4 regions of the Pseudomonas vanderleydeniana genome follow, and region 1 is predicted to be linked to each of the others. Evidence: predicted binding sites of a transcription regulator. Region 1 holds the regulator's gene; each other region holds the start of a gene.
The links. The regulator FliA, encoded in region 1, starts transcription of late flagellar genes. The targets are predictions, from matches to a motif close to CTAAAGTTTNNNNNNNNNNNGCCGNTAA.
Positions count from the first base shown of each region.

Region 1 (5,883 bases):
CATGGAAACCAAGGAATTGGGATGGGATGACGTGACTCCGATCGACATGATCGGCCTCGAAGTCGGCTACCGCCTGATTCCATTGGTGGACCGCAACCAGGGCGGGCAGTTGCTGGCGCGGATCAAGGGTGTGCGCAAGAAACTGTCCCAGGATCTGGGCTTCCTGATGCCGACCGTGCATATTCGTGACAACCTCGATCTGGCGCCCAGCGCCTATCGCCTGACCCTGATGGGTGTGATCCTGGCCGAGGCCGAGATCTATCCCGATCGCGAGCTGGCGATCAACCCGGGTCAGGTCTACGGCACCCTCAACGGCATCACCGCCAAGGACCCGGCTTTCGGCCTCGAAGCGGTGTGGATCGAGATCAGCCAGCGCTCCCAGGCGCAGTCGTTGGGCTACACCGTGGTCGATGCCAGCACCGTGGTCGCGACACACCTCAACCAGATCCTGTACAAGCATTCCAGCGAACTGATCGGCCACGAGGAAGTGCAGCAGCTCATGCAGCTGTTGGCCAAGGGCTCGCCGAAGCTGGCCGAGGAGCTGGTACCGGGCATCGTTTCCCTGTCGCATCTGCTCAAGGTGCTGCAAGCGCTGCTCGCCGAGCACGTTCCGGTGCGCGATATCCGGACCATTGCCGAAGCCATCGCCAACAATGCCTCCAAGAGTCAAGATACTGCCGCTTTGGTTGCCGCCGTACGTGTCGGATTGTCCCGTGCAATCGTCCAAAGCATTGTAGGGCTTGACTCCGAGCTGCCTGTGATCACCTTGGAGCCAAGGTTGGAACAAATATTGCTCAATAGTCTGCAGAAGGCCGGACAAGGCTCGGAAGAAGGCGTTCTGCTGGAACCGAGCATGGCTGAAAAGCTCCAGCGTTCACTGATTGAAGCCGCCCAGCGTCAAGAGATGCAGGGGCAGCCGGTGATCCTGCTGGTAGCCGGTCCGGTTCGCGCGATGCTTTCGCGGTTCGGACGCCTGGCGGTACCTAGCCTGCATGTGCTGGCTTACCAGGAAATTCCGGACAACAAGCAAGTCACCATCGTTGCGACAGTAGGGCCCAACGGCTGAGGTAGTGGGTTATGCAAGTTAAGCGTTTTTTCGCCGCCGATATGCGTCAGGCCATGAAGCTGGTTCGTGACGAATTGGGCTCGGACGCGGCCATCATCGGCAACCGCCGGATCGCTGGCGGTGTCGAGCTGACGGCTGCGTTGGACTACAAGCTCTCGGCCCTGGCACCACGGGTGCCGAACATGGAGCTTGAGGACGAGCTGCGCAAGACCCAGTCGCGTATCGTCACCGCCCAGGCCGAGCTGAGCCTGCGCAGTGAGGGTGAAAACGATGGCAATACCAATCGCCAGCTGTTCGCCGGCTTGCCGCTGACCGCGGCCGAGCCACTGATCGAACCGACCTTCGACGAACCTCGTCGTCCTGCCCCGGCCCCGGTTGCGGCGGCCCCGGCGGTGGACCAGCGGGTCTTCGACTCGATGCGCTCGGAACTCAACGGTCTGCGTGAACTGCTGGAAGTGCAGCTCGGCTCGCTGGCCTGGAACCAGTTGCAGGGTCGCCAGCCGGAGCAGGCCAACCTCTGGCGGCGCCTGCAGCGCATCGGCCTGTCCGGTCCGCTGTCGCGCGACCTGCTGGCGCTGATCACCGATATCCAGGAGCCTCGCCAGGCCTGGCGCATGCTGCTGGCGCACCTGGCCCGGATGATCGTCACCCCGGAGGTCGAACCGCTCGAAGAGGGTGGGGTGATTGCCATGGTCGGCCCGGCCGGCATGGGCAAGACCACCACGCTGGCCAAGCTGGCCGCGCGCTACGTGCTCAAGTACGGCGCACAGAACATTGCACTGGTCAGCATGGACAGCTTCCGCATCGGTGCACAGGAACAGCTCAAGACGCTGGGGCGGATTCTCAACGTCTCGGTGACCCATGTCGATCCTGGTCAATCCCTGGCCCAGGCCCTCGATCCGCTGCTGCGCAAGCGCGTGGTGCTGATCGATACCGCTGGCCTGCAGGCCAGTGACCCGGCCTTGCGCATGCAGCTGGAAAGCCTGGCCGGCCGCGGGATCAAGGCGAAGAATTACCTGGTGCTGGCGACCACCAGCCAGAAGCAGGTGCTCACCGCCGCCTACCACAGCTACAAGCGCTGTGGCCTGGCCGGATGCATCCTGACCAAGCTGGACGAGACGGCAAGCCTCGGCGAAGTGTTGAGCCTGGCCATCAGCCATGAACTGCCGGTGGCCTACCTGACCGATGGCCCACGCATCCCGGACGATCTGCATTTGCCTCGTCGCCACCAGTTGGTGAGCCGCGCGGTCAGCGTGCAAATGCAGGAAGAACCCAGCGAAGAGGCCATGGCCGATATGTTCGCTGACATCTACCACAGCCCCTCCAAGCGAGTGGGGTGAGGTAACCATGAAGACGTTGCAACGCATCTACATCGATGGTCTGCCAGGCATTAGTTTCCTTCGGGAGCGCGCAGCCAGTTATGTGGCCTTCCGTCTACGCGAGACAAGGTAAGAAGAGAACATGGGTAGCATGCATCCCGTACAGGTGATTGCGGTGACCGGCGGCAAGGGTGGCGTCGGGAAGACTAACGTGTCAGTGAACTTGTCCCTGGCCCTGGCCGAGCTGGGCCGGCGCGTCATGCTGCTGGACGCCGACCTGGGCCTGGCGAATGTCGACGTTCTGCTGGGGCTGACCCCGAAGCGGACCCTGGCCGATGTGATCGAAGGGCGCTGCGAGCTGCGCGATGTGCTGCTGCAGGGTCCTGGCGGAATCCGTATCGTGCCGGCGGCGTCCGGCACCCAGACCATGGTCAACCTGAATCCGGCCCAGCATGCCGGCCTGATCCAGGCATTCAGCGATATCGGCGACAACCTCGACGTGCTGGTGATCGACACCGCCGCGGGTATTGGTGACTCGGTAGTCAGCTTCGTGCGTGCGGCCCAGGAAGTGCTGCTGGTGGTCTGCGACGAACCGACTTCGATCACCGACGCCTATGCGCTGATCAAGCTGCTCAACCGCGACTACGGCATGAACCGTTTTCGCGTGCTGGCCAACATGGCCCAGAGCCCGCAGGAAGGCCGCAACCTGTTCGCCAAGTTGACCAAGGTCACGGACCGCTTCCTTGACGTGGCCCTACAATACGTCGGCGCCGTTCCCTACGATGAATGCGTTCGCAAGGCCGTGCAAAAGCAGCGTGCGGTCTACGAGGCATTCCCGCGTTCGAAATGTGCTCTGGCGTTCAAGGCCATCGCGCAGAAGGTCGACACCTGGCCGTTGCCCGCCAACCCACGTGGGCACCTGGAATTTTTCGTCGAACGTCTGGTACTTCAAACGAGTGCGGGACCCGTGCTATGACTGCAAGTGGCTATCGCATGTATTCCAAATCGTCGCGTGACAGCCAGTATGAACTGATCGAGCGCTACGCACCGCTGGTCAAGCGTATCGCCTATCACCTGCTGGCCAGGCTGCCGGCCAGTGTCCAGGTCGAGGATCTGATCCAGGCCGGGATGATCGGCCTGCTCGAAGTCTCGACCAAATACGACTCGGGCAAGGGTGCGAGTTTCGAGACCTATGCCGGTATCCGCATCCGTGGCGCGATGCTCGATGAGGTCCGCAAGGGCGACTGGGCACCCCGTTCGGTACACCGCAACACCCGCATGGTCAGCGACGCAATCCGGGCAATTGAAGCGAAAACCGGTCGCGACGCTAAAGATCATGAAGTTGCAGCCGAACTCCAGTTGAGTCTCGATGATTATTACGGGATTTTGAACGATACCTTGGGCAGCCGCCTGTTCAGTTTCGACGACCTGTTGCAGGACGGCGAGCATGAAGGGTTGCATGAGGATGGCGCGAGCGCTCATCTCGAACCGTCGCGCGATCTGGAGGATGAGCGCTTCCAGGCCGCACTGGCGGACGCGATTGCCAATTTGCCGGAGCGTGAGCGGCTGGTGTTGTCGCTGTACTACGACGAGGAGCTGAACCTCAAGGAAATCGGTGAGGTCCTGGGGGTCAGCGAGTCACGGGTCAGCCAGTTGCATAGCCAGTGCGCAGCCCGTTTGCGGGGGCGTTTGGGAGAGTGGCGAGCGCGTTGACGGGGCAGTGTGTGGGGACACTGCGAACGAGACCGATGCAGCGTGTGACGGTGTATCGGCGGCTCGGCCGGTTGTGGTTTCCATGCAGTAGGGTACAGAGCCTTGTCGAGTGTTGTGCCGAATTGATTTAACAGCGCGTCCAGGTGCTGAAACGCGTTTAAGACTGCTTGGAGGTCGAATTGAACAAGAACATGAAAATCCTCATCGTTGATGACTTTTCAACGATGCGGCGGATCATCAAGAACCTGTTGCGTGACCTCGGGTTCACCAACACTGTCGAGGCCGATGACGGTACTACCGCCATTCCGGTTCTGAACAGTGGCAGCATCGACTTTCTGGTCACCGACTGGAACATGCCCGGCATGACCGGCATCGATCTGCTGCGCCACGTACGTGCCGACGAGAAGCTCAAGCACCTGCCGGTCCTGATGGTGACGGCCGAGGCCAAGCGCGAGCAGATCATCGAGGCCGCACAGGCCGGTGTGAACGGCTATGTGGTCAAACCATTCACGGCCCAGGCGTTGAAAGAGAAGATCGAGAAGATCTTCGAACGCATCGGTTGATGAAGTCCGCCACGGGGGCGCTATGGAGCACTACGAATCCTCTCTGGGCGATTTTGAATCGACCCTGAAAAAACATGCTCGTGAGCTGGTCGAAAGCCTTGAGAAAGGCCGCTTCGGCGACGCCGTGCAAATGATCCATGAGCTGAACCAGGCCCGTGACCGCGGCTTGTACCTGGAAGTCGGCAAGCTGACCCGCGAGCTGCACAGTGCGATCGTCAATTTCCAGATCGATCCCACCATGCCGCAGGCCGAGGAAGTTTCGCAGATCACCGATGCCACCGAGCGCCTGTCCTATGTGGTCAGGCTCACCGAGGCCGCGGCCAACCGCACCATGGACCTGGTGGAGAGTGCGACCCCCCGGATCAATGGCCTGAATGACGAGGCCAAGGCGCTGAGCGCCGACTGGGGACGGTTCATGCGGCGCGAGGTCGGTGCCGAGGAATTCCGTGCCCTGGCCCGGCGTGTCGACAGTTTCCTGACGCGTAGCGAGCAGGAAACCCAGGCCGTTTCGAGCGAACTCAACGATATCCTGTTGGCCCAGGATTATCAGGACCTGACCGGCCAGGTGATCAAGCGTGTCACGCAGATGGTCACCGAGGTCGAGAGCAACCTGCTCAAGCTGGTGTTGATGGCCAGCCATGTGGATCGCTTTGCCGGCATCGAACATGACCGTGAAGCGATCCTTGCGCAAAAAGATCCACAAAAACAAATGGAAAAGGGTGAAGGTCCGCAGATTCATGCCGATAAACGTGAAGACGTTGTGTCCGGCCAGGACGATGTCGACGATTTGCTTTCCAGCCTTGGATTCTAGGAGCACCCATACACATGAGCTTCGGCGCCGATGAAGAGATCCTTCAGGATTTCCTGGTTGAGGCCGGCGAGATTCTTGAGCAACTGTCCGAACAACTGGTCGAGCTGGAAAGCCGACCGGACGATGCTGACCTGCTCAATGCCATTTTTCGCGGTTTTCACACTGTAAAAGGGGGCGCCGGCTTCCTCCAGCTCAACGAGCTGGTGGAGTGCTGTCACATCGCCGAGAACGTGTTCGACATCCTGCGCAAGGGTGAGCGTCGCGTTGACGCCGAGCTGATGGACGTGGTCCTGGAAGCGCTCGACGCGGTCAACGGCATGTTTGGCCAGGTCCGTGAGCGCAGCGCGATCACCCCGGCGACGCCGGAGCTGCTGGCAGCCCTGTCGCGCCTGGCCGAGCCCGCCGGAGCCG
Region 1 covers NZ_CP077093.1:2,040,131-2,046,013, forward strand. The annotation lists gene flhA (flagellar biosynthesis protein FlhA) at 1-1,066, shown strand, start outside; gene flhF (flagellar biosynthesis GTPase FlhF) at 1,078-2,406, shown strand; gene fleN (flagellar synthesis regulator FleN) at 2,528-3,361, shown strand; gene fliA (RNA polymerase sigma factor FliA) at 3,358-4,098, shown strand; gene HU752_RS09245 (chemotaxis response regulator CheY) at 4,290-4,661, shown strand; gene HU752_RS09250 (protein phosphatase CheZ) at 4,684-5,472, shown strand; gene HU752_RS09255 (chemotaxis protein CheA) at 5,487-5,883, shown strand, end outside.

Region 2 (5,883 bases), 3.3 Mb from region 1:
CTGCAACGACGGGGGCTTGTAGTGAAGTTTGCGGTTTTTGAATCTCCAAGTCCTTCATTAGGATAATCCTTTTATCTGATTGAGTGTTGTCAGGCATTTCCCACGATCAGACGCGTTACAGGTTTTTGAGAGTTATGCGCCGATGCGTGTGTTCTTGGCAAGTAAGGCATTCAAGTCTGAATGGGTGTTTGCTGACTGTGCGATATATTGCCAAGTACTCAACGAATATTAAGTCTCGGGTGTTGTCAAGAGCTTTGGGTTTTTTGTTTGTTGTTCTTGTTTTCTGTAAGTTTAAAGTTTTATTTTTTGCGGAAACTTCTTACTTTCAAGCAGGAAAAGTTTGTTTTTCAGGCAATAAAAAACCCGATGCCTGGCGGTCATCGGGTTTGTTCTACGCGCGTTGAACTCAGCGGTTGAAACGCTCCACCAGCGAGTATTGCGTATGCGCCGTGTGGGTCAGTTCCTCGCTCAGTTGCGCCGAGTTGTGCGCCTGCTCCGAGGTCTGGTCCGCCAGTTGCGCGATGGTGCTGATGTTGCGGCTGATCTCCTCGGCCACCGAGCTCTGCTCTTCAGTGGCGGCGGCGATCTGGGTGGTCATGTCGGTGATGTTGGCCACTGCCTCGCTGATACCCACCAGCGCCGCGTCGGCCTCCAGCACCCGTGCCACGCCTTCCTGGGCCTGGCGATGGCCAGCGTCCATGGTTTGCACGGCGTTGTTGGCGGTCTGCTGCAGCTTGGCGATCAGCGCATGGATCTGTCCGGTGGACTCGCTGGTGCGTTGCGCCAGTTGGCGCACCTCGTCGGCGACCACCGCGAAGCCACGGCCCATCTCCCCGGCGCGTGCCGCTTCGATGGCGGCGTTCAGCGCCAGCAGGTTGGTCTGGTCGGCGATACCCTTGATCACATCGACCACGCCACCGATCTCGTCGCTGTCCTTGGCCAGTTGGGTCACGGTACCGCCGGTTTCACCGACCACCACCGACAGTCGCTCGATGGCTTCGCGGGTTTCCCCGGCAATGTCGCGGCCGCGGCTGGTCAGGCGGTTGGCTTCCTGGGTGGCGTCGGCCGTGCGCTGGACATGGCTGGCGACTTCCTGGGTGGTGGCCGCCATCTGGTTGACGGCGGTCGCCACCTGTTCGGTTTCCTGGCGCTGGCGGTCGAGGCCGCTGGAGCTCTTCTGCGCCAGGTCGTCGGACTGCCGGGCCTGGGCGTTGAGGTGCTCGGCGGTATCCTGCAGACGGGTCAGGCAGGTTTTCAGGCGCGCTTCCTGGCTGAGGATCGACATCTCCAGGCGGGCCTGGGCACCGCGGCTGTCGGTGTACATCTGGGCGATCAGCGGGTCCGAGGTGGTCTGCTCGGCCAGGCGCAGCAGGCGCTTGAGGCCACGTTGCTGCCAGCTCAGGCCAAGCAGGCCGAGCGGTACCGACACCAGGGCGGCGAGGCCGAAGCCCCAGTGGGAATTGAGCCAGACGCCGATCAGGAAACTGACCTGGCTGACCAGGATGAACGGCAGCCAGTCCTGCACGATCGGCAGCCACTTGTCCCGGCGCGGAATCGCTGTCTTGCCCTGGTTGATGCGCTGGTACAGCGCCTCGGCCCGGCGGACCTGCTCGGCGGTCGGCTTGACCCGCACCGATTCGTAGCCAACCACCTGGCTGCCTTCAAAGACGGGGGTGACATAGGCGTTGACCCAGTAATGGTCACCGCTCTTGCAGCGATTCTTGACAATGCCCATCCATGGCAGGCCTTGTTTCAGAGTGTTCCACATGTGCGCAAACACCGCCGTCGGAACGTCCGGATGCCGCACCAGGTTGTGCGGGGAACCGATCAGTTCGTCACGGGAGAACCCACTGATTTCGACGAAGGCGTCGTTGCAGTAGGTGATCACGCCTTTGGCATTGGTAGTGGAAATCAACCGTTGCTGAGCGGGAAAGGTGCGTTCACGTTGGGTAATGGGTTGGTTATTACGCATGGTTTTTCAATCCGCAAGGCTTTGACAGGTTTTCGGCATGACAGGGGAAATGTTAAATATATTTTTCAACTTTCATGACCGTTTCATATTTGGCTCTTGCGTACTCGCACTCGTCCTTGAATACGAGTCGAACACGCCGGAAATTAACGAGTTCAGCCGCTCGCCCGGCTTTTATAGAACAAAAGTACCAGTTGGTACTTTCGTTCTTGTTATCACGGTTGCAACATCGGATAAGTAAAGAATACGAAGTGCACGGTATTAAGCGCGACATGGGCCAGGATGGCCGCGGCCAGTCCGCCGAAGCGATAGGCCAGACCATAGCCGACACCGGCCAGTGTCGCCAGCAGCACCCACTGCCAGCCCGCACCGACGTGCGCCAGCCCGAAGGTCAGCGAGGCGCCCAGCAAGGCCAGGGTTTGCCCCCGTGGCAATGACCGGAGGCAGCGGCTCAGGCCGCCCTGAATGTAACCCCGGAACAGCACCTCTTCGACCAGGCTCACCAGCAGCAGGTTGTTCAACAGCCACCACCCGCTCTGTTCGGGCCATTTCGGCGCCCAGTCGACGATGCCCAACAGGCAGGCGCTGCCCAGGGCGAGCAGCGCGGTCATGGCCCAGGCGCTGGTGGCGCTGACCAGCACGCGCCCCGGTGAGTGGCGGTTGACCAGCCAGGGACAGACCAGCAGCAGCCAGAAGCCGATCAGCGGCTTGTCCAGATTGAGGTACATCGTGAAGGGCACGGCATCGGCAGTCAGGCGCGTGGCGGCGATCACCCGGCCGTTCTGGAAGCCCGGCAGCCAGTGCAGGGCCAGGGCAATGGCCGTCAGCACGAACAGGCCGTGGCCCAGATAACGACCCACGCGGCTGCGGGGCTGCAGGGCGGCGGCGGCACTGACCAGCAGCAGGGCGAAGGCGAACAGGCTGGGCAGGCCCAGTTGGCCGACACTCAAGGCCAGCGCATAACCCAGGGAAAGCAGGGCCAGATAAGGCCAGGGCAGGGCGGACATGCAACTCCTTGTCTATACAGGCGGTCAGGGCGGTGCATGATAACCCGACCCCCAGTCTCCCTGACCAATGAAAAAACACTGGCCAGGCCAGTGTTTTTCCAGATGTTGCCGTCGCTGTCCTCAGGCGGCGATCAGTTGTCGCAGCACATAATGCAGGATGCCCCCCGACTTGAAGTACTCGACCTCATTGAGCGTATCGATGCGGCACAGCACCTCGACCTTGCGTGAGTTGCCCTGCTCATCCTTGATGACCAGGGTGAGCTTCATCCGCGGTTGCAGTTCGACGCCGCCCAGGCCCTCGATGTCCAGGGTCTCCTTGCCGGTCAGTTGCAGGCTCTTGCGGTTCTGTCCGGCCGGGAACTGCAGCGGCAGCACACCCATGCCCACCAGGTTGGAACGGTGGATACGCTCGAAACTCTCGGCGATCACGGCCCTGACCCCCAACAGGTTGGTGCCCTTGGCGGCCCAGTCGCGGCTGGAGCCGGTGCCGTACTCCTGGCCGGCGATCACCACCAGGGGCGTGCCTTCTGCCTGGTAGCGCATGGCAGCATCGTAGATCGCCAGCTTTTCCCCCGAGGGCACGTGCAGGGTATTGCCGCCTTCCTCGCCGCCAAGCATCTCGTTGCGGATACGGATGTTGGCGAAAGTGCCGCGCATCATCACTTCATGGTTGCCGCGACGTGAACCGTAGGAATTGAAATCCCTCGGCTCCACGCCCTGTTCGCGCAAGTAGCGTCCGGCCGGGCTGTCGACCTTGATGTTGCCGGCGGGGGAGATGTGGTCGGTGGTCACCGAATCGCCCAGCAGTGCCAGCACTCGCGTATCCCGGATATCCTCGATCACCGGCAGCGGGCCGGCGATGTCGTCGAAGAACGGCGGGTGCTGGATGTAGGTCGAGTCCGGCTGCCAGGCATAGGTGGCGGCCTGCGGCACCTTGATCGCCTGCCATTGGGCGTCACCGGCGAACACCTCGGCATACTCCTTGTGGAACATCGCGGTGTCGACCCGGGCCACGGCGTCGGCGATCTCCTTCTGGCTCGGCCAGATATCGCGCAGGTACACCGGCTGGCCATCGCTGCCGGTACCCAGTGGTTCCTGGCTCAGGTCGATACGGACGCTGCCGGCCAGGGCGTAGGCCACCACCAGCGGTGGCGAGGCCAGCCAGTTGGTCTTGACCAGTGGGTGCACCCGGCCCTCGAAGTTGCGGTTGCCCGAGAGCACCGAGGCCACGGTCAGGTCCGATTGCTGGATGGCTTTCTCGATCGGCTCCGGCAAAGGCCCCGAGTTGCCGATGCAGGTGGTGCAGCCATAACCGACCAGAGCGAAGCCCAGCTCGTCGAGGTAGCGGCTCAGGCCGGCCGCCTGATAGTAGTCGGTGACCACCTTGGAACCGGGGGCCAGCGAGCTCTTGACCCAAGGCTGGCGCTTGAGGCCCTTTTCCACGGCCTTTTTCGCCAGCAGCCCGGCGGCCATCATGACGCTGGGGTTGGAGGTGTTGGTGCAGGAGGTGATGGCGGCGATCACCACCGCGCCGTCCTTCAGGCGGTGAGTCTGGCCTTCGTAGCTGTAGTCCACCCCACCGACCAGGTCGGCATTGCCGACCGCCACGCCGCCGCCGCCCTCGCTTTCCAGGCGGCCTTCCTCCTTGCTGGCGGGTTTGAGCTGCAGGCCGACGAAGTCGCTGAAGGCCTGTGCGACCTTGGGCAGCGGCACCCGGTCCTGCGGACGTTTCGGCCCGGCCAGGCTGGCCTCGACACTGCCCATGTCCAGCTCCAGGCTATCGCTGAACAGCGGTTCCTGGCCCGGCAGGCGCCACAGGCCCTGGGCCTTGCTGTAGGCCTCCACCAGGTCCACGGTGGCGGCGGGACGGCCGGACAGGCGCAGGTATTGCAGGGTGACCTCGTCGACCGGAAAGAAACCACAGGTGGCGCCGTATTCCGGGGCCATGTTGGCGATGGTCGCGCGGTCCGCCAGCGGCAGTTCGGCCAGGCCGTCGCCGTAGAACTCGACGAACTTGCCGACCACGCCCTTCTTGCGCAGCATCTGGGTGACCGTCAGCACCAGGTCGGTGGCGGTGATGCCTTCCTTGAGCTTGCCGGTCAGCTTGAAGCCGATCACCTCGGGAATCAGCATCGACACCGGCTGGCCGAGCATCGCCGCTTCCGCCTCGATGCCGCCGACACCCCAGCCGAGTACGCCGAGGCCGTTGATCATGGTGGTGTGCGAGTCGGTGCCGACCAGGGTGTCGGGGAAGGCGTAGGTGCGGCCGTCCTCGTCGCGGGTCCAGACCGTGCGCCCCAGGTATTCGAGGTTGACCTGGTGGCAGATCCCGGTGCCCGGTGGCACCACGCTGAAGTTGTCGAAGGCGTTCTGGCCCCAGCGCAGGAAGGCGTAGCGCTCGCCGTTGCGTTGCATCTCGATGTCGACGTTCTCGCCGAAGGCTGCGGCGCTGGCGAACTTGTCGACCATCACCGAATGGTCGATCACCAGGTCCACCGGTGACAGCGGGTTGATGCGCTGCGGGTCACCGCCGGCCTTGGCCACGGCGGCGCGCATGGCGGCCAGGTCGACCACCGCCGGCACGCCGGTGAAGTCCTGCATCAGCACCCGGGCCGGGCGGTACTGGATTTCCCGGTCGGAACCGCGTGTCTGCAGCCAGGCGGCGAGGGCCTTGAGGTCGGCGTCGGTGACGGTCTTGCCGTCTTCCCAGCGCAGCAGGTTTTCCAGCAGCACCTTGAGCGACATCGGCAGCTTGTCGAGGTCGCCGAGCGTGCGTGCGGCTTCCGGCAAGCTGAAGTAGTGGTAGGTCTTGGCGCCTACTTGCAGGGTTCTAAGGGTTTTCAGGCTATCGAGAGATGACATGAAACGACTCCTTGAGGCCCGCACGGCACGGGCCGGGTGGTACAA
Region 2 covers NZ_CP077093.1:5,326,200-5,332,082, reverse strand. The annotation lists gene HU752_RS23750 (methyl-accepting chemotaxis protein) at 407-1,972, opposite strand; gene HU752_RS23745 (CPBP family intramembrane glutamic endopeptidase) at 2,185-2,976, opposite strand; gene acnA (aconitate hydratase AcnA) at 3,097-5,838, opposite strand.
Region 2: the regulator FliA is predicted to act here: its motif matches at 2,002-2,029, upstream of HU752_RS23750 (methyl-accepting chemotaxis protein).

Region 3 (5,883 bases), 1.2 Mb from region 1:
CCCTTCGGCACCCACTGCTCCAGGAAGGCAATGGTCTGCGCCTCGGCCTCGGCCATGCTGATGCGGCTCTCACGCACGCGCTGGGTCAGGCCCGAACCGCCGTGCTGGCGAGTGTTCCACTCATCCATGCCGGCAAGAATCTCGTCGCTCTGGTGGATGGCGATCACCGGGCCTTCGGCCAGGGTGTTGAGATCGCTGTCGGTGACGATGGTGGCCATTTCGATGATGACATCGGTGTCCGGGTCGAGACCGGTCATCTCCAGGTCGATCCAGATCAGGTTCTGTGGATTTTGCATAGCTTGACTCCTCGGCATAGCCGCACAGTTTAGCGCAGGCTGTGGCTGCCGGGCGTGCTAAACTCGCGACCGCTTGACCCTCCCCGACGATTCGACCACACGGAACACCCATGGCCAAACGCCAGCTCAACCGCCGCCAAAACTGGCGCATCGAAAAGATCCAGGGCGAACGCGCCGCACGCGCCGCCAAACGCGAGTCACAGGCCGTGGAAGCACTGGAGGGCGGTGACCTGGGACCCGAACAGACCGGCCTGGTGATTGCGCACTTCGGCGTGCAGGTCGAGGTCGAGGCCCTGGAGGGGGAACTCAAGGGCCAGGTATTCCGCTGCCACCTGCGGGCCAACCTGCCCGCCCTGGTGACCGGCGACCAGGTGGTCTGGCGCCCTGGCAACCAGGGCATCGGCGTGATCGTCGCGCAACTGCCGCGCACCACCGAGCTCAAGCGCCCGGACAGCCGCGGCCAGCTCAAGCCGGTGGCCGCCAACGTCGACATGATCGTGATCGTCTTCGCGCCGCTGCCCGAGCCCCATGCCAACCTGATCGACCGCTACCTGGTGGCCGCCGAACACGCCGGTATCCGTCCGCTGCTGCTGTTGAACAAGTTCGACCTGATCGACGAGCACAACGCACCGGCCCTCAATGCCCTGCTGGCGGTCTATCGGCAACTGGGTTACCCGCTGCTGGAGGTCTCGGCTCATCACGGCAATGGCATGGAGCAGCTTCAACAGCAGCTGGACGGGCGCATCAGTGTGTTCGTCGGCCAATCCGGGGTTGGCAAGTCGTCGCTGGTCAACAGCCTGCTGCCCGAGGTGGAAACTCGTGTGGGTCCGCTCTCCGAGCTGTCCGGCCAGGGCACCCACACCACCACCACCGCGCGCCTGTTCCACTTCCCGGGCGGTGGTGAACTGATCGACTCGCCGGGGATTCGCGAATTCGGCCTGGGCCATGTCAGCCGCGCCGACGTCGAGGCCGGCTTCATCGAATTCAATGACCTGATCGGCACCTGCCGCTTCCGCGACTGCAAGCACGACCGCGAGCCCGGCTGCGCCCTGCTCAAGGCCCTGGAAGACGGGCGCATCCAGCAGCAGCGGATGAACAGCTACCGCTCGATCATCGCCAGCCTGCCGCAAGATACCTACTGAACAACTGACGAACACGAAAAGGCCGCGATCATCGCGGCCTTTTCGTCTGGCTCAGGAGCCGGTCTTGGGCTTGCCGGTCTCGTCCATCTTCAACACGCCATCCTCGAAGATGTTCAAGCGCTGCCGAACCTCATGGGCCGGCAGTGGCTGCTTGTCCGCCGGCAACGCATTCGGGTCGGCCGGAGCCGCATTCGAGGCCCCCGGCGCACCTGGGGCCGCGCCATCCGGCTTGGCTTCATCCGCACCCTGCTCACCCTCGATGGCTTTCTGGGCCTTCTTGGTCAGCACGACGATGTCGATACGGCGGTTGACCGGGTTGAACGGATCGGCCTTGTCGAACAGTGCCGAGGAGGCATAACCGACCACCCGCGCCACTTGCGAGTCCGGATAGCTACCAGCCACCAGGGCCCGGCGTGCGGCGTTGGCGCGGTTGGCCGACAGCTCCCAGTTGCCGAAGTCGCCGGTGCCCGAGTATGGCTTGGCATCGGTATGGCCGCTGATGCTGACCTTGTTCGGCACCGCCTTGATGGTGTCGGCCATCGCCAGCAGGATGTCCTCGAAGTAAGGCTTCAGGCGCGCACTGCCGGAGTCGAACATCGGCCGGTTCTCCGCGTCCATGATCTGGATGCGCAGGCCGTCCGGGGTGATCTCGAACAGGATCTGGTCCTTGAACTTCTGCAACTGCGGACTTTCATCGACCTTGTTCTGCAACTCCTGCAGCAGCAGCTCCAGGCGCTCCTTCTCGACCTGCTCGGCCATGCCTTCGACCTGGTCGGTGTCGACCGTGACCTTGTCCGGCTGTGGCTGGGACTTCACTTCCGGATTGAGCGTCTTGTCCGGTGCCAGCGTCGGTGAACCACCCAGGTCGATAATGTAGGGCGTGCCGCTCTCGGAGAAACCGATCGGATCCTTGAAGTAGCCGGCGATGGCGATCTTCTGTTCCGGGGTCGCGGTGGACATCAGCCACAACACCAGGAAGAACGCCATCATCGCCGTTGCGAAGTCGGCAAAGGCGATTTTCCAGGCACCGCCGTGGTGCCCGCCGCCAAAGCGCTTGACGCGCTTGATGATGATCGGCTGATTATTCTCCATGACTCAGCGACCGCGAACCGCTTGTTCCAGCTCGGCGAAGCTCGGCCGGTGCTTCGGATAGAGCACCTTGCGCCCGAACTCCACGGCCAGCGACGGTGGCATGCCGGAGGCCGAGGCGACCAGGGAAGCCTTGATCGCCTCGTAGACGTTCACCTCTTCCTTGGCATCATGGGCCAGGCACTGCGCCAGTGGACCGAAGAAACCGTAGGCCGCGAGAATACCGAAGAAGGTACCGACCAGTGCCGCACCCACGTGCAGACCGATGGACTTCTGGTCGCCGTCGCCCAAAGACGCCATGGTTACCACGATACCCAGTACCGCCGCGACGATACCGAAACCGGGCATGCCGTCGGCAATACCGGTCACGGCATGGGAGGGATGCTCGAGCTCTTCCTTCATGCTCAGCAGCTCCATGTCGAACAGGCCTTCCAGCTCATGGGGAGCCATGTTGCCGGAGGACATGATGCGCAGGTAATCGCAGATGAACGCGGTCATGCGCTCATCCTTCAGGACCGCCGGGTACTTGGCGAAAATCGGGCTGGCGGCGGCATCCTCGATGTCGCCCTCGATCGCCATCATGCCCTCGCGGCGGCTCTTGTTGAGGATCTCGTAGATCAGCCCCAGCACTTCCATGTAGAAAGCGTGGCTGAAGCGCGAACCGAACATGCTCAGGGCTTTCTTGACCACGTGCATGGTCATGTAGCCCGGGTTGGACTGCAGGAAAGCACCCAACGCCGCACCGCCGATGATCATCACCTCGAAAGGCTGGATGAGCGCGGCGATCTTGCCGTGGGAGAGCACGTACCCGCCGAGCACGCTCGCGAATACGACAATGATGCCGATGATTTTAGCCATAGAATGAGAGTACTTGTTGAGTCGGGTTCAAGGTCATATTCGGAAGTTAGTAAATCTCTTCTTCTACTTATCGGCGAAACTGCGCCAGACTATAGCCAGTTCAGGCGAAAAGCCAGAAAACCGGCAGTGCATGGCCTCGGCAGCAGGGCCTGCGCGGCGCCACCAGGCCCACCCGGGCGCACCTACGATGATGATCGCGTTCAATCATGACGAATGAAACGGCTGTGTCCAGTGCAAGACCGAAAACCCTGCAAGGCTGGACCAAGCTGCTGCAGGGCGTACGCCTGCCTGTCCCGCAGGACAGTCATGACCGCGTCTGCCGGGCCATTGCCGACAGCCGCAGCTCGCTACGCGATATCGCCGAGCTCATGCAGGATAGCCCAGCCCTGGCGCTGAGCGTGATCTGCGAAGCCAACCACCACACCCAGGGCAGCATGACGGAGCCGGCCGAGAACCTCGAGGTCGCCATCAATCGTCTCGGCCTCAAGCGCACCGGGGAACTGCTCGAACGCCTGCCCGCGCGGCTGCCGGAAGACATCCCGATCGCCCTGCGGCAGTTGCAACTGATCAGCCAGCACGCCAGCCAGCAGGCCAACGGCCTGTTCGCCGCACGCCTGGCCCGGCTCTGGCAGGACATCCACTGGGGCAGCCTGCTGTTCCTCGCACCGCTGTGGCCACTGGCGCTGACCCATCCCAAGCTGCTCGAAGCCTGGGAGCTGCGCGTCCTGCACAAGCACGAGCCTGCCGCCAAGGTCGAACGGGAGCTGTTCGGTGTTCGCCTGCTGGAACTGTGCCTGGCCATGGCGGAGTTCTGGCGCCTGCCGATGTGGGTGACCCAGGGCTATCAATTGTTGCTGAATGAAAGCAAAACCCTGGTCCGGGCATTGCGCATTGCCCGCGACAGCGAAAACCCGCTGCATCAGCAACAGCAACTGGATGCCGACCCGGAGCTGCAGCGCTGGCTGAACCAGCCCGCCAACACCGTGCTGCTGGCCAACGGCCTGGCCGTGGCGGCACAGCAGGCCTGGGACAGTCCGCACTGCCTGCGCTGGCAGTACCTGTCGAGCCTGTACCTGCAGCAACCGATGAGCGAGTTGCAGCAGCAGATCCACCAGCAGGCGGCCCAGAGCGCCAACCAGCATTCGATGCAGGACCTGTGGCACCCCGCCGAAGCCCTGATCTGGCCCTGGCATGCGCGCCGCACTCACGCCGACCAGCAGCCCGCCGCCGCCCCGACCGCCGAGGCGATGGGCGCCTGGCGCAAGCACTGCGCCCAGTTGCTGGCCACCCCCAGCCGTTTCACCAATGCCATGCACCTGACCACCGTGGCCCGCGATGCCCTGGCGGCCTGTGGCCTGCGCCGGGTGATGATCCTGATGACCGACCGTAGCCGCAGCGCCCTGCGAGTCCACCAGACCGCCGGCCTGCCTGCGGAATCGAGCCACCTGACCCTCCAGGTGGCCCAGAGCACGCTCCTGCAGCGCCTGATGAGCCAGCCGACGCAGCTTCGCCTGTCGCCGGAAAACGCTCCGCAGTTCCTCGCCCTGCTGCCCAACAGCCTGCGGGCCCAGTTTCTGCCTGGCGAGCACCTGCTGCTGCGCTCACTGAGCAACAACGGCCGCGTGGTGATGGTGATCCTGGGCGACCAGGAAGGCGTACCGTTTTCGGAAATCACCGTGCAGGCCTTCGGCAAGACCGTGCAATGCATCGAGAAGGCGCTGCACGCCTTTACCAACCGCAGCGCCTGAAGCTTGCGCTACAATCCTCCCCTTTGCGTCCAGGAGACCCCACATGCCTGACTTCTCCGGCTTGCCACTGGTAATCGAGCCCAGCGACCTGCTGCCGCGCCTCGACACCCCCGGCCTGATCCTGGTGGACCTGACCAGCAGCGCCCGCTACAGCGCAGGGCACATTCCCGGCGCCCGCTTCGTCGACCCCAAGCGCACCCAGCTGGGCCAGCCTCCGGCTCCGGGCCTGATGCCACCAAAAGAGGCGCTGCAAGCCCTGTTCGGCGAACTGGGGCACAACCCGGACGCGGTCTATGTGGTCTATGACGACGAAGGCGGCGGTTGGGCCGGTCGCTTCATCTGGCTGCTGGACGTCATCGGCCATACTCGCTACCACTACCTCGACGGCGGCCTGCTGGCGTGGCTGGACGAAGACCTGCCACTGTCCGAAGACAGCCCGGCGGCAGCCGGCGGACCGGTCGCCCTGACCCTGCACGAGGCACCGACCGCCACCCGCGACTACCTGCAATCACGCCTGGGCGCAGCCGACCTGGCAATCTGGGACGCCCGTGGCCCGCTGGAGTACTCGGGCGAGAAGGTCCTGGCCGCCAAGGGTGGGCACATCCCCGGCGCGGTCAACTTCGAATGGACCGCCGGCATGGACAAGGAGCGCAGCCTGCGCATCCGCAAGGACATGCCAGCGATTCTCGACAGCCTGGGCATCACTCCCGACAAGGAAGTGATCACCCATTGCCAGACCCACCACCGTTC
Region 3 covers NZ_CP077093.1:808,633-814,515, reverse strand. The annotation lists gene orn (oligoribonuclease) at 1-296, opposite strand, end outside; gene rsgA (small ribosomal subunit biogenesis GTPase RsgA) at 407-1,438, shown strand; gene motB (flagellar motor protein MotB) at 1,490-2,530, opposite strand; gene motA (flagellar motor stator protein MotA) at 2,534-3,385, opposite strand; gene HU752_RS03560 (HDOD domain-containing protein) at 3,592-5,133, shown strand; gene HU752_RS03555 (rhodanese-like domain-containing protein) at 5,177-5,883, shown strand, end outside.
Region 3: the regulator FliA is predicted to act here: its motif matches at 3,453-3,480, upstream of motA (flagellar motor stator protein MotA).

Region 4 (5,883 bases), 1.7 Mb from region 1:
ACTTCCAGCTGGTCAGCGTGGCCGACTGGCAGCGACAGCTGCAGCGGGTCGACCGCGACAACGCGCTGTTCGAAGTCCTGGGTTTCTATCTCAACGGTTTCGAGGAGGACATCGGCGACATCTCGGCCATCGAGCACGGGCAGGCCGAGGCCGGCGTACGGCGCATGGGCGAGCCCTATCCGGTCAAGAGTGCGGCGTTGCTGCGCAAGGGCTGCGACTACCTCAGGCAGATCCGATTCATCTGATTCACCCCAACCACCCGGAGCACATCATGCATTCCCCGCAACCCGATACCCTGATTCGCAACCCCCAAGGCCAGGCAGTGACGTCCACGGTCGAGATCCCCGGGGCCGCCGCCAGCGCCTGGGCCCTGGTCGGTGACTTTGCCGGCTTTGCCAGGTTCGTCCCGGCGCTTTCGCAGATCGAGATGATCGGTGAGGGCGTGGGCGCGCTGCGCAAGAAGTCGTTCCAGGATGGGCACCTGGTGGTCGAACAGCTCAACAGCCGCAACGAGCAGGCGATGTGCATGACCTGGACCACGCTCTACAACACCCTCGGCGTCGGCCAGCTGTGGGCGATGATGAGCGTCGAGGCACTCTCGCCAGAGCGTTGCCGCGCGACGTGGACGATCATTGCCGAGCCGGTGGCGGCCAGTGCGCAGGACATGCCGGGGTTCCGGCGCTTCATCCAAGAGTTCGCCGATGAGGCGATGGCGAATGTGCGGACGTTGTTGAGTTGAAGGAGAGGGCGGTACGGTGGTTCACGCGCAAGCCCGGCTCCTACACTTTGGCGTCATTCAGCAACGCTGCATACGACACAAGTCTGTAGGAGCCGGGCTTGCCCGCGAACAGACCCTCTGAGACACCGCCCCAGCAACCTCGCCGGGGGGATGTCTCAGCCCTCAGATCTTGAAGCTGTCGACCAGCTGCTTCAGGCGACCCGCCTGCTGCGACAGGGCATCGCAATCCTTCAGCGTTTCGTTGAGATTGGCCACGCCCTGCTGGTTCAGCAGGTTGATCTGGCTGATGTCCATGTTGAGGGCTTCCACCACCGCCGTCTGCTCTTCGGTGGCGGCCGCGACCGACTGGTTCATGCCATCGATCTCGCCGATCCGCTGGGTCACGCTGACCAGGCGCGCACCGGCCTGGTTGGCGACCTCGACGCTTTCCTCGCTGGAGACCTGGCTGGCGTTCATGGTCGTCACCGCCTCGCGGGAGCCAACCTGCAGCGAGGTGATCATCTTGTGGATCTCTTCCGCCGACTCCTGGGTACGGTGCGCCAGGTTGCGGACTTCGTCGGCGACCACGGCGAAACCACGCCCGGCTTCACCCGCACGGGCCGCCTCGATGGCGGCGTTGAGGGCCAGCAGGTTGGTCTGCTGGGAGATGCCCTTGATCACATCGAGGATGTGCCCGATGTTGTCGGTGCTGGCGTTCAGGGTCTCGATCTGGGTGCAGGACAGGCTGATCTTCTGCGACAGCTCGGTCATGGCCTGGATGGTCCGCTCTACCACCTGGCGACCATCATCGGCCTGCTCGCTGGCGCCACTGGCGTGCTCCGAGGCATCGGCGGCGTTGCGGGCGATTTCCTGGGTGGCGGCACCCAACTGGTTGATCGCGGCGGCGACGCTGTTGGTCCGCGCACTCTGCTCGTCCGAGCCGATGATCGAGGCGTTCGACGAGTTCATCACCCGCTGGGACAGGTCGTGCACCTGGCGCGTGGCCGAGGACACTTCGGCGATCGAGGCATGAATCCGCTCGACGAACTGGTTGAAGGAACCCGCCAGCTCGCCGAACTCGTCCTTGTGAACGATGTGCAGGCGACGGGTCAGGTCGCCCTCGCCCTGGGCGATATCCTGCATGGCGCGGCCCATGGTGGTCAGCGGACGCATCAGCACCTGGATCAGCAGGGTCAGCAGCACGGCGATGGCGGCCACGGCGATGAACATCGCGATCAGCGCCGAGGTGCGGAACTTGCTCAGTGGCGCATAGGCCTTGTCCTTGTCGATGGACAGGCCGATGTACCAGTCAGCCGATGGCAGGCCGACCACCGGGGTGAACGACAGGATACGTTCCTGGCCGTTCAGGGTGACTTCCTGGATGCCCTTGGCGATGCGCGGGGCGGAACCCGGATAGATGTCCTTCAGGTTCTTCATCACCTGGTCCTTGTCCGGGCTGACGATCACCTGGCCATCACCGCTGACCAGGAAGGCCTGGCCGATCCCGCCGAAGTCCACCGAGTTGATGATCTTCACCAGGGTTTCCAGGCTCAGGTCGCCACCGACCACACCGAGCAGCTGACCGCTGCTCTTCACCGGCATGGCGATGGTCACCACCAGGCCACCGACCGAAGCCATGTAGGGTGGGGTGAGCATGGTCTTGTCAGCCGCCACGGCGGCCTTGTACCAGGGACGCTGGCGTGGGTCGTAGCCATCCGGCATCTTCGCGTCGGGACGCTGGGTGAAGGTGCCATCGGTCTGGCCGACGTAGGTGAACTGGAAGTTCGAGGTGAAGGCCGGCTGGTCCACCAGGCCCGGGTAATCGGCCTTGCTGCCCTGGTGGGCAATGTTCTGGGCGAGGTTCTCCAGTACCAGGATTCGCCCGCTCAGCCAGTTCTGCACGCTGCTCGCGGTCAGGTCGCCCGCCTGCTGGACCGAGGATTCGAGGTTCTGTCGAATGGTGCTGCGTTGCAGGTAGTCGTTGTAGAAGGTGAACAGCGCAAACGCCAGAACCACGACACCGGAGGCGGCCAGTAGAATTTTATGGCTGAATTTCAGGTTCATTTCACGGAGCTTCTCATGCCGAAGGTTGGGGGTGCGTACACGATGCGACAGTCCTTCATGCAACTGGTATGACCGTCCATGGGTGCTCCACTTTGGTGCACGCACGACTCATCCTCTTGTCGGCACCATCGGCGGAAAACTTAATGGCCTTCTCGCAAATGTCGCGGTTCGCCGACGAGAGGGTGAGATCCCGTGCTGATCTTGTGCGCCTAGCTCAGGGCAAAATACGGGGGACAGGCGGGAGATGTCCAGAGAGGACAGGCCTGAAAGACAAAACCCCTACCTGCCTGCGCAGATAGGGGTTTCGGAATTCAATCTTGACGATGACCTACTCTCACATGGGGAAACCCCACACTACCATCGGCGATGCATCGTTTCACTTCTGAGTTCGGGATGGGATCAGGTGGTTCCAATGCTCTATGGTCGTCAAGAAATTCTGTAGCCAGCTCGTTGCCTGGGCAACGCTCCAGCGAAATGAGGAACTTCTATAAAAAGACAAAACCCCAACTGCTTTCGCAATTGGGGTTTCGGAATTTAATCTTGACGATGACCTACTCTCACATGGGGAAACCCCACACTACCATCGGCGATGCATCGTTTCACTTCTGAGTTCGGGATGGGATCAGGTGGTTCCAATGCTCTATGGTCGTCAAGAAATTCTGTAGCCGGCTCGTTGTTTGGGCAACGCTCCAGCGAATCGGGTATGTGACAGTCTTCGGTGCTTTGTGCGTGGCAAACTTTCGGTTCACTTCGTCTTCATACACCGCAATCTGCTTCGTTTCGCAAATTGCTTGGGTGTTATATGGTCAAGCCTCACGGGCAATTAGTATGGGTTAGCTCAACGCCTCACAGCGCTTACACACCCCACCTATCAACGTCGTAGTCTTCGACGGCCCTTCAGGAACTCAAGGTTCCAGTGAGATCTCATCTTGAGGCAAGTTTCCCGCTTAGATGCTTTCAGCGGTTATCTTTTCCGAACATAGCTACCCGGCAATGCCACTGGCGTGACAACCGAACACCAGAGGTTCGTCCACTCCGGTCCTCTCGTACTAGGAGCAGCCCCTCTCAAATCTCAAACGTCCACGGCAGATAGGGACCGAACTGTCTCACGACGTTCTAAACCCAGCTCGCGTACCACTTTAAATGGCGAACAGCCATACCCTTGGGACCGGCTTCAGCCCCAGGATGTGATGAGCCGACATCGAGGTGCCAAACACCGCCGTCGATATGAACTCTTGGGCGGTATCAGCCTGTTATCCCCGGAGTACCTTTTATCCGTTGAGCGATGGCCCTTCCATACAGAACCACCGGATCACTAAGACCTACTTTCGTACCTGCTCGACGTGTCTGTCTCGCAGTCAAGCGCGCTTTTGCCTTTATACTCTGCGACCGATTTCCGACCGGTCTGAGCGCACCTTCGTACTCCTCCGTTACTCTTTAGGAGGAGACCGCCCCAGTCAAACTACCCACCATACACTGTCCTCGATCCGGATAACGGACCTGAGTTAGAACCTCAAAGTTGCCAGGGTGGTATTTCAAGAATGGCTCCACGCAAACTGGCGTTCACGCTTCAAAGCCTCCCACCTATCCTACACAAGCAAATTCAAAGTCCAGTGCAAAGCTATAGTAAAGGTTCACGGGGTCTTTCCGTCTAGCCGCGGATACACTGCATCTTCACAGCGATTTCAATTTCACTGAGTCTCTCGGGTGGAGACAGCGCCGCCATCGTTACGCCATTCGTGCAGGTCGGAACTTACCCGACAAGGAATTTCGCTACCTTAGGACCGTTATAGTTACGGCCGCCGTTTACCGGGGCTTCGATCAAGAGCTTCGCTTTCGCTAACCCCATCAATTAACCTTCCGGCACCGGGCAGGCGTCACACCCTATACGTCCACTTTCGTGTTTGCAGAGTGCTGTGTTTTTAATAAACAGTCGCAGCGGCCTGGTATCTTCGACCGGCATGGGCTTACGGAGCAAGTCCTTCACCCTCACCGGCGCACCTTCTCCCGAAGTTACGGTGCCATTTTGCCTAGTTCCTTCACCCGAGTTCTCTCAAGCGCCTTGGTATTCTCTACCTAACCACCTGTGTCGGTTTGGGGTACGGTTCCTGGTTATCTGAAGCTTAGAAGCTTTTCTTGGAAGCATGGCATCAACCACTTCGCGTCCTAAAGGACACTCGTCATCAGCTCTCGGCCTTAAGATCCCGGATTTACCTAAGATCTCAGCCTACCACCTTAAACTTGGACAACCAACGCCAAGCTGGCCTAGCCTTCTCCGTCCCTCCATCGCAATAACCAGAAGTACAGGAATATTAACCTGTTTTCCATCGACTACGCTTTTCAGCCTCGCCTTAGGGACCGACTAACCCTGCGTCGATTAACGTTGCGCAGGAAACCTTGGTCTTTCGGCGTGGGTGTTTTTCACACCCATTGTCGTTACTCATGTCAGCATTCGCACTTCTGATACCTCCAGCAAGCTTCTCAACTCACCTTCAGGCTTACAGAACGCTCCTCTACCGCATCACTTACGTGATACCCGTAGCTTCGGTGCATGGTTTGAGCCCCGTTACATCTTCCGCGCAGGCCGACTCGACTAGTGAGCTATTACGCTTTCTTTAAAGGGTGGCTGCTTCTAAGCCAACCTCCTAGCTGTCTAAGCCTTCCCACATCGTTTCCCACTTAACCATGACTTTGGGACCTTAGCTGACGGTCTGGGTTGTTTCCCTTTTCACGACGGACGTTAGCACCCGCCGTGTGTCTCCCACGCTCGGCACTTCCAGGTATTCGGAGTTTGCATCGGTTTGGTAAGTCGGGATGACCCCTAGCCGAAACAGTGCTCTACCCCTGGTGATACGTGAGGCGCTACCTAAATAGCTTTCGAGGAGAACCAGCTATCTCCGAGCTTGATTAGCCTTTCACTCCGATCCACAGGTCATCCGCTAACTTTTCAACGGTAGTCGGTTCGGTCCTCCAGTCAGTGTTACCTAACCTTCAACCTGCCCATGGATAGATCGCCCGGTTTCGGGTCTATACCCAGCGACTAAGCGCCCTATTAAGACTCGCTTTCGCTACGCCTCCCTATTCGGTTAAGCTCGCCACTG
Region 4 covers NZ_CP077093.1:356,477-362,359, reverse strand. The annotation lists gene HU752_RS01675 (amino acid adenylation domain-containing protein) at 1-245, shown strand, start outside; gene HU752_RS01670 (SRPBCC family protein) at 272-739, shown strand; gene HU752_RS01665 (methyl-accepting chemotaxis protein) at 902-2,782, opposite strand; rRNA gene rrf (5S ribosomal RNA) at 3,098-3,213, opposite strand; rRNA gene rrf (5S ribosomal RNA) at 3,321-3,436, opposite strand; rRNA gene HU752_RS01650 (23S ribosomal RNA) at 3,585-5,883, opposite strand, start outside.
Region 4: the regulator FliA is predicted to act here: its motif matches at 2,899-2,926, upstream of HU752_RS01665 (methyl-accepting chemotaxis protein).